DNA from 3 places in the Burkholderia sp. SR8 genome. Region 3 is predicted to be linked to each of the others. Evidence: predicted binding sites of a transcription regulator. Region 3 holds the regulator's gene; each other region holds the start of a gene.

Region 1 (5,037 bases), on a different contig from region 3:
AGTCACGCGCAGCCAGAGTTCGTGGATCGGCAGGCCCTGAGGCCGGATGCCCGACGCAAGCGCGACATCGCGCGGCTTGTGGTCGGTCAGGCAGGCTTCGATATCCCACAAGCCGTCGCCGCGCTCGTAGGCTTCCGCTCGGATTGCGCGTCGATGTCGCAACTGACGGGGCACGGGCTCGGATAGCGGCATGCTGGAGGTTGAGGCCGAAGAGGAAAACCCGTGGATTTTAGCATATTGGGTATTTGAGGCAGTCGGCCGCAACGGCGGGTATTCCCGCCTGTCCGGAAACGGTTGCATTGCAGCAAAATCGCGCGCCGCGCGCGCGACCGGACCGGTCAGTCGTCGAGCGGAAAATCGTCGCCGACCTTCAGCAACTTCACGATGGTCGCACTCGAGAAGCCGCGCGCGGCAAGGAAGCGCGCCTGCTTCGCGCGTTCGGCCGGCGTTTGCGGCAGTGCACCGAATTTCTTGCGCCAGACGGCCTGCGCGCGTGTCCACTCGGTCTCGCGCAATTGTGCATTCACTTCCTCGACGAGACTGTCGCCGACCGCATGGCGCTTCAGTTCGCTGACGATGCGCGCGACGCCGACGCGCGATGCGCGGCGATGCACGAGGCTTTCGGCAAAGCGTGCGTCGGACAGCCAGCCTTCCTGCTCCAGCGCATCGAGCACCGGTTCGACGGATTCGTCCTCGCCGACGTACGGTGCGAGCTTGCGCGCGAGTTCCGCGCGGCTGTATTCGCGCCGGGACAGATAGCCGAGCGCGCGGCCCTTCAGTGAACGCGGCGACTTCGACGATTTGCGCGCGGTGGCGCCGGACTCGTCGCCGGAAGCCGCGCCGGCGCCACTGCCGGACGCACGGCGCGTGCGGCGCGGATGCTGGCTGCTGCGCGTATAGACGTCTTCCGTGGCCGGCGCCGCCGCATCGGCCGTACGTTCGGCCGGGAAGCTGACGCCGGACACGCGACGGCGCGACCGGTCGTGCGCGTCGAACGATTCGTCGTCGTCGAACGGATCGACCGGCGCAGTGATTTCAAACGAAACGAGGGCATCGTCGGATGCCCTCGTCGTGGTGCGGTGCGCGGGATGATTGCCCGCGCGCCGCCGGTCGGCACCCGAGGATTCGGCTCGCCGGCCGGAGCGAGCGGCCGTTTCGGGCGTGTCGCTCGGCTCCGGTTCGCCAGCCTGACCTCGGCGCCCGACCATCACTCTTCTTCGTCCATCGCCTCGGCTTCGTCGACCACGCCATCGGGCATCGCGACGACGCCGAGCGACTCGCGAATGCGGTTCTCGATTTCGCGCGCGATTTCCGGATTCTCGCGCAGGAATTCACGCGCGTTGTCCTTGCCCTGACCGATCTTCTCGCCGTTGTAGCTGTACCAGGCGCCGGCCTTGTCGACGATCTTCGCCTGCACGCCGAGGTCGATGATTTCGCCCTGACGCGAAATGCCTTCGCCGTACAGGATGTCGAAGATCGCTTCGCGGAACGGCGGCGACACCTTGTTCTTCACGACCTTCACGCGGGTTTCGTTGCCGATCACCTCGTCGTTCTTCTTGATCGAGCCGATCCGGCGGATATCCAGACGCACCGACGAGTAGAACTTGAGCGCGTTGCCGCCCGTCGTGGTTTCCGGGTTGCCGAACATCACGCCGATCTTCATCCGGATCTGGTTGATGAAGATCACGAGGCAGTTCGTGCGCTTGATCGTGCCCGTCAGCTTGCGCAGCGCCTGCGACATCAGGCGAGCCTGCAGGCCCGGCAGCGAATCGCCCATCTCGCCTTCGATTTCGGCCTTCGGCACGAGTGCCGCGACCGAGTCGATGACGATCATGTCGATCGAACCCGAGCGCACCAGCGCGTCGGTGATTTCGAGCGCCTGCTCGCCGGTGTCCGGCTGCGAGATCAGCAGCTCCGGCACGTTCACGCCGAGCTTCGCTGCATATTGAACGTCGAGCGCGTGCTCGGCGTCGATGAACGCTGCGGTGCCGCCCAGCTTCTGCAGCTCGGCGATGACCTGCAGCGTGAGCGTGGTTTTACCCGACGATTCCGGACCGTAGATCTCGACCACCCGGCCGCGCGGCAGGCCGCCGACGCCGAGCGCGATATCGAGGCCCAGCGAGCCCGTGGAGACGACCTGGATGTCTTCGGCCGCTTCGCCGTCGCCCATCCGCATGATCGACCCTTTGCCGAACTGCTTCTCGATCTGCGCGAGCGCGGCCGCCAGCGCCTTGCTCTTCTCGGCGGTCATCCCGGAGCCCTTCTTGCTATCTTCCATGAATCGTCCTTTGCTATGATGAGCAGCGTCTGTCAGAGGCGCGCCCGCTTTCAAGCGCTGCCCACGAATGCAGACACTGTATAAAAAAACAGTGTTTTATGCAAGCCCGCAATGCAGGCTGCGTTGTACACGGATAACTTCGGAGACAGCCGCGCCGGCGCGCACGCCCGCCGGCCACCGGTCAGCAACATGCGAATTCTCATCGCCGAAGATGACAGCATACTCGCGGACGGCCTCACCCGGTCACTCCGCCAATCGGGCTATGCGGTCGACCACGTGAAGAGCGGCGTCGAGGCCGACACTGCGCTGTCGATGCAGACTTTCGACCTGCTGATCCTCGATCTCGGGCTGCCCAAGATGTCCGGGCTCGACGTGCTCAAGCGCCTGCGCGCGCGCAATTCCACCCTCCCCGTGCTGATCCTGACCGCCGCCGACAGCGTCGACGAGCGCGTGAAGGGGCTCGACCTCGGCGCGGACGACTACATGGCCAAGCCGTTCGCGCTCAACGAGCTCGAGGCGCGCGTGCGCGCGCTGACGCGGCGCGGCGCGGGCGGCGGCCCGACCGTCGTGCGCCACGGCTCGCTCGCGTTCGACCAGGTCGGCCGCATCGCGTATGCGAACGACCGCGTGCTCGATCTGTCCGCGCGCGAGCTCGGGCTGCTCGAAGTGCTGCTGCAGCGCATCGGCCGGCTCGTATCGAAGGAGCAGCTCGTCGACCATCTGTGCGAATGGGGCGAGGAAGTCAGCAACAACGCGATCGAAGTGTACGTACACCGGCTGCGCAAGAAGATCGAGTCGAGCGGCGTGCGGATTTCCACCGTGCGCGGCCTCGGCTACTGCCTCGAGAAAGTCGCGCCCGCGGCGCCGGCCGATCCGGCCGCGCCCCGACCCGCGGCAGCCGGCACGCCGCTGCGCTGACGCCGGCCGCTGCCGCGATGGCCACGCCGGCCCGTTCCCGCCATCCGACCGGCGACCAGCCGTCCGCCGCCGACGCCGTGCGCGACGCGCGCTACGCGAACCCGTTCGCGCCGCCCGACGAAACCGACGCGCCGGAGGCAGCGCGCCCGCGCTCGCTGTTCGGCGAGATCCTCGACTGGATGCTCGCGCCGCTGCTGCTGCTGTGGCCGATGAGCATCGCCGTCACCTATCTGGTCGCGAAGACGATCGCGAACGGCCCGTTCGACCGCGCGCTCGAGACCAACGCGTACGTGCTCGCGCGGCAGATTCATCCCGTCAACGGCGTCGCCGAACTGACGCTGCCGCAGCAGACGCGCGACTTCCTGCGCGCGGACAACGTCGACAGCGTTTACTTCCAGGTGCTCGGCACGCGCGGCGAGCTGGTCGCGGGCGAGGCCGACATGCCGCTGCCGCGCGACGAGGACCGTCCGCCGCCGGGCGTCGTCGTGTTCCGCGACGATCTCCTGCGCGGCAACGACGTGCGCGTCGCGTATACGACCGTCGAGCTGCCGCAGTCGAACGGCGCGCAGCCCGTGCTCGTGCAGGTCGGCGAGACGCTCGACAAGCGCAACGCGCTCGCGAACGACATCATCAAGGGCGTGATCCTGCCGCAGTTCGTGATCCTGCCGCTCGCGATCCTGCTCGTCTGGTTCGGCCTGTCGCGCGGGCTCGCGCCGCTCAATGCGCTGCAGGCGCACATTCGCGCGCGGCGGCCCGACGACCTGTCGCCCGTCGAGGCGCAGCGCGCACCGCCCGAGATCGAGCCGCTCGTCACGTCGTTCAACGACCTGCTCGCGCGCCTCGAGCAGAACATGGCGCTGCAAAAGCGCTTCATCGCCGATGCCGCGCACCAGATGAAGACGCCGCTCGCGGGGCTGCGCACGCAGGCCGAGTTCGCGCTGCGCCACCCGGTGCCGCCCGACGTGCAGCGCTCGCTCGAGCAGATCGCGACGAGCTCCGAGCAGGCCGCGCGGCTCGTCACGCAACTGCTCGCGCTCGCGCGCGCCGAGAACCGCGCGAGCGGGCTGACGTTCGAGCCGGTCGAAATCGGTTCGCTCGCGCGGCGCACGGTGCGCGACTGGGTGCAGGCCGCGCTCGCGAAACGCATGGACCTCGGTTACGAAGGCCCGGACGACGACGCGCCGCTCGACGTCGACGGCAATCCGGTGATGCTGCGCGAGATGCTCGGCAATCTGGTCGACAACGCGATCCGCTACACGCCCGAAGGCGGTCGCATCACCGTGCGCGTGCGGGCCGAGTCCGCGGCGCGGCGCGTGCATCTCGAAGTCGAGGACACCGGGCCGGGCATCCCGGCCGCCGAGCGCGATCGCGTCGTCGAGCGCTTCTACCGGATCCTCGGGCGCGAAGGCGACGGCAGCGGCCTCGGGCTCGCGATCGTGCGCGAGATCGCCGCGCAGCACGGCGGCACGCTGACGCTCGACGATCACGTGTACCAGCACGCACCGCGCCTTGCCGGCACGCTCGTGCGCATCAGCCTGCCGTTGTCGGAAGCCGCCCCGGATCAATCCTGATCCATGTGGCTCCCTGCCGCGCGGCGCGGGGCGGCGTGATCGCGCCGAAAACGGTGCTTTACCGCCCGTTGGCGGCACGATCGGCGCGCGAACGAGCCGATTCTTCGCGGGTTAACGCGCAGTCGTTTTGTCCGCGCGAGTCAGTGCGCCGTAAGTTTCCCTGCCAATAATCGTCGACAGGCCCGCCCACCCAAGGCGGCCGCATATCTATATCAAGGGACTTGGAGACGATTCATGGCAACGTTAGGCGGGCAAATTTCGCACTCGCCG
Region 2 (5,037 bases), on a different contig from region 3:
TCATCACGTCCTGCAGCGGCTTGCACGAGCGCACGTGCATCGTCACGTCCCCCAACGCGACGATACGCACGCGGCGCCGCTCACCGGCCGCGCGGATCTCGTCGCGCTGCGCGCCATCGAGCGCGCGCTGCAACTGCACGAGCCCGAGCCGCGCGCGTTCGCCGAACGTCGCGCGAAACCACGCGACCTGCGCATCGAGCACGTCCGCACGCACCGGATATGCCGGCACGAGAATCGCGAAGCAGTCGGGCATCCCGCGCAAATGGGCGAACCCGGCCGGCGGCGCCGACAGCATCCGCGACGTCAGCGTGTAGGTGCCCTTCGGCGAGGCCATGCGCCGCCACGAGATCAGCTCGGAAAGATTGCCGTAGCCGTCGCGGTTCTGCGCGAGCAACACGAGCCCGAACGCGCCGGGGCCCGGATCGTGGCCGGGCGCGACTTCATCCGGCGTGACGTCGAAATACGAACCGATGACGAGCGGCAGCCCTTGCGCCTTTGCCGCGACATGCATGCGCGGCGCGCCGGCGAGCGAGCATTCGTCGGTGATCGCGATCCCGCGATAGCCGAGCTCCGCCGCGCGCTCGACGAGTTCTTCCGCATGCGACGCGCCATGCAGGAACGAAAAGTTCGAACGGCAGAACAACTCCGCGTAATCGGGCAGCACACTGAATTCCGCAACCATCTTCGCTCACCCGAACAGCCCGTGCAGGAACCAGTGCGGTTCGGACTCGCTGCCCGCACGCTCTCTGAACACCCAATAGCACGCACCGGCTTCGTCCTGCGCGACGTGGTAATCGCGTGCGGCGAACTGGCCATCGAACCATCCGGCCTCGATCCGCTCCGTCGACGACATCATCCGCAGCGGCGTATGAAATACCGGCCGCTCGCCGCGCATCGGCAGCGGCAACGGTTCGGCCAGCAACCACGCGGGGCGCGGCGGCACGGCCGGCAGCCCGCCGGCCGGCTTGCCCGCTTGCGCATCGAGCGGCAGCCAGCGGTTCGCGGCCTCCGGACGGTAATCGGCGACGGGCGCCGCGCGCAGCACGTGGTCCGCGCCGAGCCGCGCGACCAGCAGCTCGAACAGCCGCGCGCGCGTCTCTTTCGTGCCGCCCGGCTCCGGAAAGAGATCGTCGGCCGGCGGCGCGACCGATTCGACGCGCGTGGCCTTCAGCCGCACCGCAATCACCGCGGCCGGCAATTCGACGCGCGTGAGCCGTTCGCCGAGCAGCCGCATGAAGTGCGCTTCATCGCGCACGGGCGCCGCGAACGCGAGGTCGAGCGGCGTCGGCGCCACGGCCTGGCGGCCGCGCTCGTGCTCGAGATCGAACGTCATCGCGGCGAGCGACAGCTGCCGCGCGGCCAGCCACCCGCATAGCTGCACGACGAGCCGCCGCGCGGCGAACAGCACGGCTTCCGCGTATTCGACGCGCTCCGGCAACTCGAGCCGCACGTCGAACACGGGCGGCACTGCCATCCACGCGAGCGGCTCGACCGCATCGCCGTACGCGCGATCGAGCGCGGCGAGCAGCGCCGGACCGCAGCGCCGCTGCAGTCCCGCGCGCGGCAGCGCGCGCAGATCGGCGAGCGTGCGGCAGCCGAGGCCGTCGAACCAGCCCGCATACGGACGCGCATCGGGCAGCAGCACGCACGGCAACCGGTCGAGCGTGCGGACGAGCGAAGCCGGTGCGGCCACGCGGCGCCGGATGCGCGCTCGCGCCGACGTGCGCGCGAGCAGCCACGCGCCGCGCCCGGTCGGCGCGGCGGACAGGCGCGCCGCATAGCCGAGCGCCGCGAGCATCGCCCGCACCTGGCGGCACAGCGACGGCAGCCCGCCGAACAGGCGCAGGCTCGGGCCGACGTCGACGATCAGCGTTGCTTCGTCGTCGAGCGCGACGCACGGCGAGAAGCGCAGCAACGCGAGCGCGACCGCGCGCAGCGCATCGGCCTCGCGGGCGGGATCGCGTTCGACGAGCCGCGTGTCGGGCGCGAGCGTCAGCACGCCGCCGCGCTTCATGCCCGCGCGCACGCCGTGCCGGCGCGCAGGCGCGTCGGCAATCAGCACGACACCCTGCTCGAGCACCGCGCAGCCGACGTCGGCGGCGTCCGCGTCAGACGGCGGCGGGACGCACACGTCGAGCGGCAGGCGCGGCAGATGGATGCCGAGCAAGACGCGCATAGCGGCTCTCCACGATGGGCGACGGCAGGTCGAGCGCGAGCGGCTCGCTGCACGCGGGCCCGCGACGCTTGACGATATCGAGCGACACGCCGCCCGGCACCGGATGCAGCGCGACGCGCAGCACGGCCGGCGACGGCTGTTTGGCCGCCGACAGCGGGCGCAGCATCACGAACAGCGTATCGCCGCTGCGCGCGGCCGCGAGATGCAGGCGCCGCAGCGCATCGGGCCGCGCGTCCTGCCACAGCAGCAGCGCGCCGCAACAGCCCGCCTTGAGCGCCTGCTCGGCGGCCCACAGCGCGTCGGTGCGGCTGCCCGCGCGCAGCCACAGCAGCGCATCGGACGGCACGCCGAGGCTGGCGAGCGCGGCCGCATGCGGCGCGTGCGGCGGCGCGACGAGCGCGAGCGGACGCCGCGCGCTGACGGTGCGCGCGAGCGCGGGCGCGAGCAGCCGCATCTCGCCGCAGCCCGGCTGCGCGGCCAGCAGTTCGACGAGCCCGCCGACCGGCCAGCCGCCGCCCGGCAGCTCGGCGGACAGCGGCGCGAAACCCGTGTCGATCGTGCGCGGACCGCCGCGCGCGAGCTGCGAGCCGCGCCACAGCGACGGATGAAGGGATTCGGGGGAAATGGAGGATGCGAGCATGACGCCACCCACAACTGTATGGATATACAGTATATGGCAATGCGCTCGCGTCGCACAGTACTGGGACGAAACGGGGTTTTCGTCAGAGGAAATGCATCGGGAAAGCCGGCATGGGCTTCATGTTACGACGGACGGGACAGGCGTGCCGGCTCGCACGGTCCGCACGCCGCTCCACCGATCCGGCCCCGATACGGCGCACGTGAAACCGGATCGCGCCGCCGAAGCGCGACGCAAACCGGCACGCGGCGCGCAGCCGCGCACCGGTCTGGCCGCCGCCCGTCAGCCGAGCAGCAATGCGTCGTCGTCGAGCTGCTCGTGCCGCACCTTCTCGAACATCTGCAGCAGGTCCGGCACGTCGAGCCCGCGGCGCTCGTCGCCCGACACGTCGAGCACGACCTGCCCCTGGTGCAGCATCACCGTGCGGTCGCCGTAGTCGAGCGCCTGCCGCATGCTGTGCGTGACCATCATCGTCGTCAGCTTGCTGTCGTTGACGATGCGCGCGGTCAGTTCCAGCACGAACGCGGCCGTCTTCGGATCGAGCGCGGCCGTGTGCTCGTCGAGCAGCAGGATCCGCGATGGCCTGAGCGACGCCATCAGCAGGCTCACCGCCTGCCGCTGGCCGCCCGACAGCAGCCCGATCCGGTCGGTCAGCCGGTTTTCCAGCCCGAGGTTCAGCAGCCGCAGCTTGTCGCGGAACAGCTCGCGCGACGGGCGATCGAGCGCGGCCCGGAAGCCGCGTCGCGCGCCGCGCGCCATCGCGAGCGCCATGTTCTCCTCGATCGTCAGCGCCTCGCAGGTGCCGGCCATCGGATCCTGGAACACGCGCGCGACGAGGTGCGCGCGGTCCCACGCGGGCTGGCGCGTGACGTCGGTGCCGTCGATCGCGATGCGTCCGGCATCGACGCGCTGGTCGCCGCTGACCGCATTGAGAAAGGTCGACTTGCCGGCGCCGTTCGAGCCGATCACCGCGACGAACTGCCCGTCGGGAATCTCGAGCGACAGCCCGCGCAGCGCGCGCGTCTCGATCGGCGTGCCGGGATTGAACGTGAGTTTCAGGTCTTGTGCCGACAGCATGTCATGCCCCTCCGTTCTTGCGCGCGAACAGCTTCTTGCGCGTCGCCGGCAGCACCAGCGCGATCGTGACGAGCGCGGCCGTCACGAGGTTCAGGTCCTGCGCCTTCAGGCCGATGAATTCGCTGTTCAGCGCCAGCGCGATGAAGAAGCGGTAGACGATCGCGCCGAGCACGACGGCGAGCGTCGTCAGCACGAGCCGGCGCGCGGGCAGCAGCGTCTCGCCGATGATCACGGCGGCCAGCCCGATCACGATCGTGCCGATCCCCATCGAGATGTCGGCGCCGCCCTGCGTCTGCGCGAACAACGCACCGGCGAGCGCGACGAGCGCGTTCGACAGCGCCATCCCGGCGAGCGTCGCGCGGCCCGTCGCGATGCCTTGCGCGCGCGCCATCCGCGGATTCGCGCCGGTCGCGCGCATCGCGAGCCCGAGCTGCGACGAGCAGAACCAGTCGAGACCGAGCTTAGCGACCACGACGACGATCGCCAGCAGCGCGGGACGCAGCACGTAATCGGGCATCCAGTCGGGCTGCAGCACGGTGAAGATCGTCGGCTCGGTGATGAGCGGCACGTTCGGCCGGCCCATGATCCGCAGGTTCACCGAATACAGCGCGATCATCATCAGGATACTGGCGAGCAGGTCCATGATCTTGAGCCGCACGTTGAGCCAGCCGGTGACGAAGCCGGCCAGCGCGCCCGCGACGATCGCGATCACGGTCGACGTGAACGGGTCGTGGCCGGCCGAGATCAGCGTCGCGGCGACGGCGCCGCCGAGCGGAAAGCTGCCGTCGACGGTGAGGTCGGGGAAGTTGAGGATGCGAAACGAGATCAGCACCCCGAGGGCGACGAGGCTGAAGATCAGGCCGATCTCCAGCGCGCCCAGAAACGAGAACAGAGACATGATGGGGAAATCCTGTTGCTTCCCGGCCTCGCGTGTACGGCCGGGCAAAGCGGACGGGCGACCCCGGGTGAGAGCCGCCCGTCCGGCGGTTTCGTTCAGGCCCGGATCGGGCCTGCCAGCGCGGCGATGACGATGACCGGCCGCGGCTTACTTGATGACCGTCTTCGCTTCCTTCACGAGGTCCGGTGCCAGCGCGACGCCCTGCTTCGCGGCCGCGCCCGTGTTCGCGAACAGCTCGAGGTTGCTGCT
Region 3 (5,037 bases):
CGTCGGCTCGTCGAGCACGAGCACGTCGGGGTCGTTGACGAGCGCGCGGGCGAGCGTCAGCCGCCGTTTCATCCCGCCGGACAGCTCGCCGACCTTCGCATCGGCCTTGTTTTCCAGTTTCGCGAATTCGAGCAGCGGCTGCACGAGCGCGCGTGCGGCGGGCGCCGACATCCCGAAATAGCGGCTGAACACGAGCAGGTTTTCGCGGACCGTGAAGTCGGGATCGAGGTTGTCGAACTGCGGGACGACGCCGACACGCCGGCGCGCATGCCGCGCACGTGACGGAACCGGTTCGCCGCATAGCGAAATGGCGCCGGCATCGGGGTACGCGAGGCCCAGCAGCATCTTCAGCGTCGTGGTCTTGCCGGCGCCGTTCGGCCCGAGCAGGCCGTAGCATTCGCCGGCCTGCACGTGGAAGGACAGGTCGTCGACGACGAGCTTGTCGCCATAGCGCTTTTCGACGTTCCGGAAATCGATCGGTGCAACGGACATGGCAGGTTGTCGTTGTAAGCGGGCGCGGGCGCATGTGGCGGCCGGCCGGGTCGGCATGGCGGCTTGCGAACGGATCGGCCGAATGCGTGTCACATGGGCATGACCGAGGCGATCGCGCGTCGACGGCACGAACGGGCCATTCTAGTGCATCGGCTGCGTCTCTTCAGGGCATGCCCGCGCGGCACGGTGCAGGCGCGCACGGATCGTGCACCGCATCATCGCCGACGCGCCCCGCGTGGCGAATCAGCGTTTTCCATCCCTTGCGTCCGGAATTGCGGCGCACCATGATGAGTGCATAGCGCACGTAGTCGCGATAGGGAGGTTTCATGGCTAGCTACAACAAGATTCTGCTGTGCTACGACGGCACGCTCGAAGGGCGCAAGGCATTGCGCTGCGGTGCGAATCTCGCGTTGGACCTGAAGGCGGAAACGCATTTGCTGTCGGTCGTCGACATGCGCTCGAGCATCGCGCAAAGCGCAGGGCTGCTGACCGATGTCGCATGCGGCCGCTTCGAGGAAACCGCACGCGAGATCCTGCAGGAAGGCGTGAACTGGCTGCGCGAGCGTGGCGTGCAGGCGGAAGGGCACTTCGCGTTCGGTTATCCGATCGACGAAATCGCGAATCTCGCGACGGAGATCAACGCCGATCTCGTCGTCGTCGGCCACCGCTGCCGCAGCGGGTTGTCGAGATGGTGGATGGGCTCGGGCAACACGCAGCTGCTCGACCGCGTGAACTGCAGCATTCTGGTCGCGTGTTCTTCGGCGGAAGAGCAAAAGGCCGAGATCGCGCGCGAACGCGAAGCGGCTACCGCGAGCGGCAAGTAACACGGCAAACGATGCGTTGATCGCGTGACCGACCGGCCGCGGTGTGCCCGCGGTTCACGCCGGTCTCGCGCTGTGCCGCGTTCGCGGCATCCATTCCGATCGCGGCACGCTCATGCGTGCAGATCGATCGCGGACAGCTTCCACGAGAACAGTCCGAAGCGGTGAAAGATCGCCGCATAACGCGTGCCGTCGGCGCTGCGCTGGTAGGTCACGACGAATTCATCGATATTCCGGTAGCCGGCGCTCGTTTGCTGCGGATGGCCCGCATCAACGAGGCTCGCCGGTGCGGGTGCTGCCGCAGACGCGGACGGCGCAGCGGTGCTGCCGGGTACGGGGGCGGGCGCGCTCGCTGCGGCACCCGGACCAGCGGGCGGCGCGGCCGGCGTTGGCGGTGCAGCCGGTGCGTTGCCCGGCGCGCCGCCTGACGGCGGCCCCGACCATTCGGGCGGCCGTTCGCCCGGATTGCCGCGCGGCGGGATCCCGCTCATCAGCGCCGCCACACCTTCCGGCGTCGCGTACGCATCGACCAGCGGGCCGATCAATGCGGAGCCGATCAGCGCGCCGATCACCGCGAACGGGTTGTCCTTCTTCACCGCATCGATCCGGCGCATCAATTCTTCCGTGACCTGCTGCTTCAGGCTGATGCGCAGCGACGGGAAATCGACATACTCACTGACTGCCTGCGCATCGCGCGCATCGACCGCCGCTTTCAGGCGGCCGAGCGCGACATACGGCGATGCGTATGCATAGCCGATCGCCGCCAGTATGGCGACGGCCAGCACGACGATCAGCAGGGGTTTGAGCCGCCACGCGCGGCCCGACGTTACAGTCACGATCCCTCCGGTGCGGACAGGTTCCGCAATCAGAGACCGCCGTGCGTGGCCGATCGTTCCTCGGCGATGCAGCGGTCGATCATCCGGCACACGGCATCGATCGTGCCCACCATGATCAGGCGCGAGCGGCCGTGATAGACCCGGACGGGCGCACGGCGCGCCGGTTCCGCGTGATTGAGGCCGGCGTTCAGCGAGACCCGCGCGAATGCGGGAAGCGCCGACGGCAGCAGCGACGCCTGCCGTTCAACTGCGACTTCTTGGCTCACCACGGGCGCCGCGGCGGACAGCGGCGCGCAGGGCGTGCGGCCGCGCAGGTGACGCAGGCGGCCGAATTGACGGAAAGGCAGCAGACGGGAAAGGCGTTCCATGGTGTTCTCCTCAGCGAGACCGATTGTCAGAGTTCGCCCGAGCGGATCAGCCCGACGGCGATGCCTTCCAGCGCGAATTCCGCGCTGCCGGCCTTGACGAAGATGTTTTCGTAATCCGGGTTCTCCGCGATCAGCTCGAGGCCGCCGGGACGGCGCATCAGGCGCTTGACCGTGACGTCGTCGCCCAGACGCGCAACGATGATCTGGCCGTCCTTCGCTTCGGTGCGCTTCTGCACCGCGAGGAGGTCGCCGTCGAGAATGCCGGCGTCGCGCATGGACAGCCCGCGCACCTTCAGCAGGTAGTCGGGCTTGCTCGTGAACAGCGCGGGATCGCATGCGTAATGCTGCGAGATGTGCTCCTGCGCGAGGATCGGGCTGCCGGCCGCGACCCGGCCGACGAGCGGCAGCGACAGTTGCATCAGGCCGGCATGCGGGAGCGTGAACTGGTGCGGGACGTCGTCGACGCCGAGCAGGCGGATGCCGCGCGACGCGCCGGCCGCCAGTTCGATCACGCCCTTGCGCGCCAGCGCACGCAGGTGTTCCTCGGCCGCGTTCGGCGAACTGAAGCCGAGCTCGGCCGCGATCTCGGCGCGCGTGGGCGGGAAACCGGAGCGCTCGATCGCGCGACGGATCAAGTCGAACACTTGCTGCTGACGGGCGGTGAGTTTGGTCATGGCTGAACTGTATGGATAGACAGTGAGCTGTATTTTTATACAGTACTTCGCGAATTTCAAGCGTTACTTGAGGTTCGACGCGATCGCGCCGGTTCCGGCGTCATTTCGCGACGTCCGGACGGCGGTTCGTCTGCCGCAACCGTCCGTCCAGTCTGCGTTAGCACTTTTGAGTATTAAAAAATGAAGAACGATTATTTTTAATCATGTAACCCGTTCGATAGACTGGCCCGACATCGCAATACCGACAACACTGGAGAACCAAGGATGGCGAAGCGCAATACGGGGCTGGTGGGCGGAGTGGGCCGCCTGATCGCAACACTCGCGCTGGGCGCGGCGGCGGCGCTCGGCGTCGCGACGCATGCGCAGGCCGATACGACGTTCCTGAACGTGTCGTACGACCCGACGCGCGAGCTGTATCAGGATTTCAACCAGGCGTTCGGCAAGGAGTGGAAGGCGAAGACGGGCGAGACGGTCAACTTCAAGCAGTCGCACGGCGGCTCGGGCGCGCAGGCGCGCTCGGTGCTCGACGGCCTGCAGGCCGACGTCGTCACGCTGGCGCTCGCGTACGACATCGATGCGCTCGCCAACAAGGGTCTCGTCAACAAGGACTGGCAAAAGCGCCTGCCCGACAACGCGTCGCCGTACACGTCGACGATCGTGTTCCTGGTGCGCAAGGGCAACCCGAAGGGGATCAAGGACTGGGACGACCTGACCAAGCCGGGCGTCTCGATCGTCACGCCGAATCCGAAGACCTCGGGCGGCGCGCGCTGGAACTATCTGGCGGCATGGGCGTACGCCGTGCACAAGCCCGGCGGCAACGAGCAGAGCGCAAAGGAATTCGTGACGAAGCTGTACAAGAACGCCGGCGTGCTCGATTCGGGCGCACGGGGTGCGACGACGAGCTTCGTGCAGCGCGGGATCGGCGACGTGCTGATCGCATGGGAAAACGAGGCGTTCCTGTCGATCAAGGAATTCGGCACCGACAAGTTCGAGATCGTCGTGCCGTCGGTGAGCATCCTGGCCGAGCCGCCGGTCGCGGTGGTCGACAAGGTGGTCGACAAGAAGGGCACGCGCAAGCTGGCCGAGGCGTACCTGAATTTCCTGTACAGCCCGCAGGGCCAGGAGATCGCGGCGCGCAACTACTACCGTCCGCGTTCGAAGAACGTGCCGGCGGAGCTGACGAAGCAGTTCCCGAAGCTGAAGCTGTACACGGTCGACGACACGTTCGGCGGCTGGACGAATGCGCAGAAGACGCATTTCGCGGACGGCGGCGTGTTCGATTCGATCTACAAGCCGCAGTAACGCACGCAGTCACACCATAACGACAGCGGCGCGCCACGACAGCGCGCCGCATCCCCGACGGGCCGCCGGCGCGAGAACACTCCGCGCCGGCGTTTGCGTCGGACCCATGAGCAGCATCGACCCAGCAAGAGCATCCGATGACGACGTACACCTTTCGCAAGCCGAGCGCGCTGCCCGGTTTCGGCGTGACGCTCGGCATCACGGTGGCCTATTTGAGCCTCGTGGTGCTGATCCCGCTCGCCGCCACGTTCCTGAAGACCGCGACGCTGTCGTGGGACCAGTTCGTCACGGCCGTCACGTCGCCGCGCGTGCTCGCGTCGTACCGGCTGACGTTCTCCGCCGCACTCGGCGGCGCCGTGATCAACGCCGTGTTCGGCTTTCTCGTCGCGTGGGTGCTCGTGCGCTACACGTTCCCGTTCAAGCGCCTCGTCGACGCGATCGTCGACCTGCCGTTCGCGCTGCCGACGTCGGTCGCGGGCATCTCGCTCGCCGCCGTCTATGCGACCAACGGCTGGGTCGGCCAGTATCTCGCGCCGTTCGGCAT

Evidence for each region. Region 3 encodes LexA, which represses DNA repair genes until DNA is damaged. Its sites were predicted from a motif close to ACTGTATNNNNATACAGT; they were not measured.
Region 1: recA (recombinase RecA) is a predicted target of LexA. The motif match lies at 2,354-2,371, and genes of this name have one in related genera.
Region 2: imuA (translesion DNA synthesis-associated protein ImuA) is a predicted target of LexA. The motif match lies at 2,830-2,847, and genes of this name have one in related genera.

Annotation. Positions count from the first base shown of each region.
Region 1 covers NZ_JAULUC010000015.1:37,159-42,195, reverse strand. Annotated here, with positions in the region: gene Q3A80_RS19680 (DUF2889 domain-containing protein) at 1-192, opposite strand, end outside; gene recX (recombination regulator RecX) at 339-1,208, opposite strand; gene recA (recombinase RecA) at 1,208-2,278, opposite strand; gene Q3A80_RS19665 (response regulator) at 2,468-3,196, shown strand; gene Q3A80_RS19660 (sensor histidine kinase N-terminal domain-containing protein) at 3,214-4,767, shown strand; gene Q3A80_RS19655 (MFS transporter) at 5,002-5,037, shown strand, end outside.
Region 2 covers NZ_JAULUC010000014.1:124,920-129,956, reverse strand. Annotated here, with positions in the region: gene Q3A80_RS19210 (error-prone DNA polymerase) at 1-682, opposite strand, end outside; gene Q3A80_RS19205 (Y-family DNA polymerase) at 689-2,176, opposite strand; gene imuA (translesion DNA synthesis-associated protein ImuA) at 2,109-2,816, opposite strand; gene Q3A80_RS19195 (ABC transporter ATP-binding protein) at 3,096-3,890, opposite strand; gene Q3A80_RS19190 (ABC transporter permease) at 3,892-4,788, opposite strand; gene Q3A80_RS19185 (ABC transporter substrate-binding protein) at 4,936-5,037, opposite strand, start outside.
Region 3 covers NZ_JAULUC010000007.1:195,987-201,023, reverse strand. Annotated here, with positions in the region: gene nodI (nodulation factor ABC transporter ATP-binding protein NodI) at 1-492, opposite strand, end outside; gene Q3A80_RS11490 (hypothetical protein) at 656-820, opposite strand; gene Q3A80_RS11485 (universal stress protein) at 819-1,316, shown strand; gene Q3A80_RS11480 (DUF2939 domain-containing protein) at 1,427-2,149, opposite strand; gene Q3A80_RS11475 (hypothetical protein) at 2,179-2,517, opposite strand; gene lexA (transcriptional repressor LexA) at 2,544-3,191, opposite strand; gene Q3A80_RS11465 (sulfate ABC transporter substrate-binding protein) at 3,456-4,493, shown strand; gene cysT (sulfate ABC transporter permease subunit CysT) at 4,631-5,037, shown strand, end outside.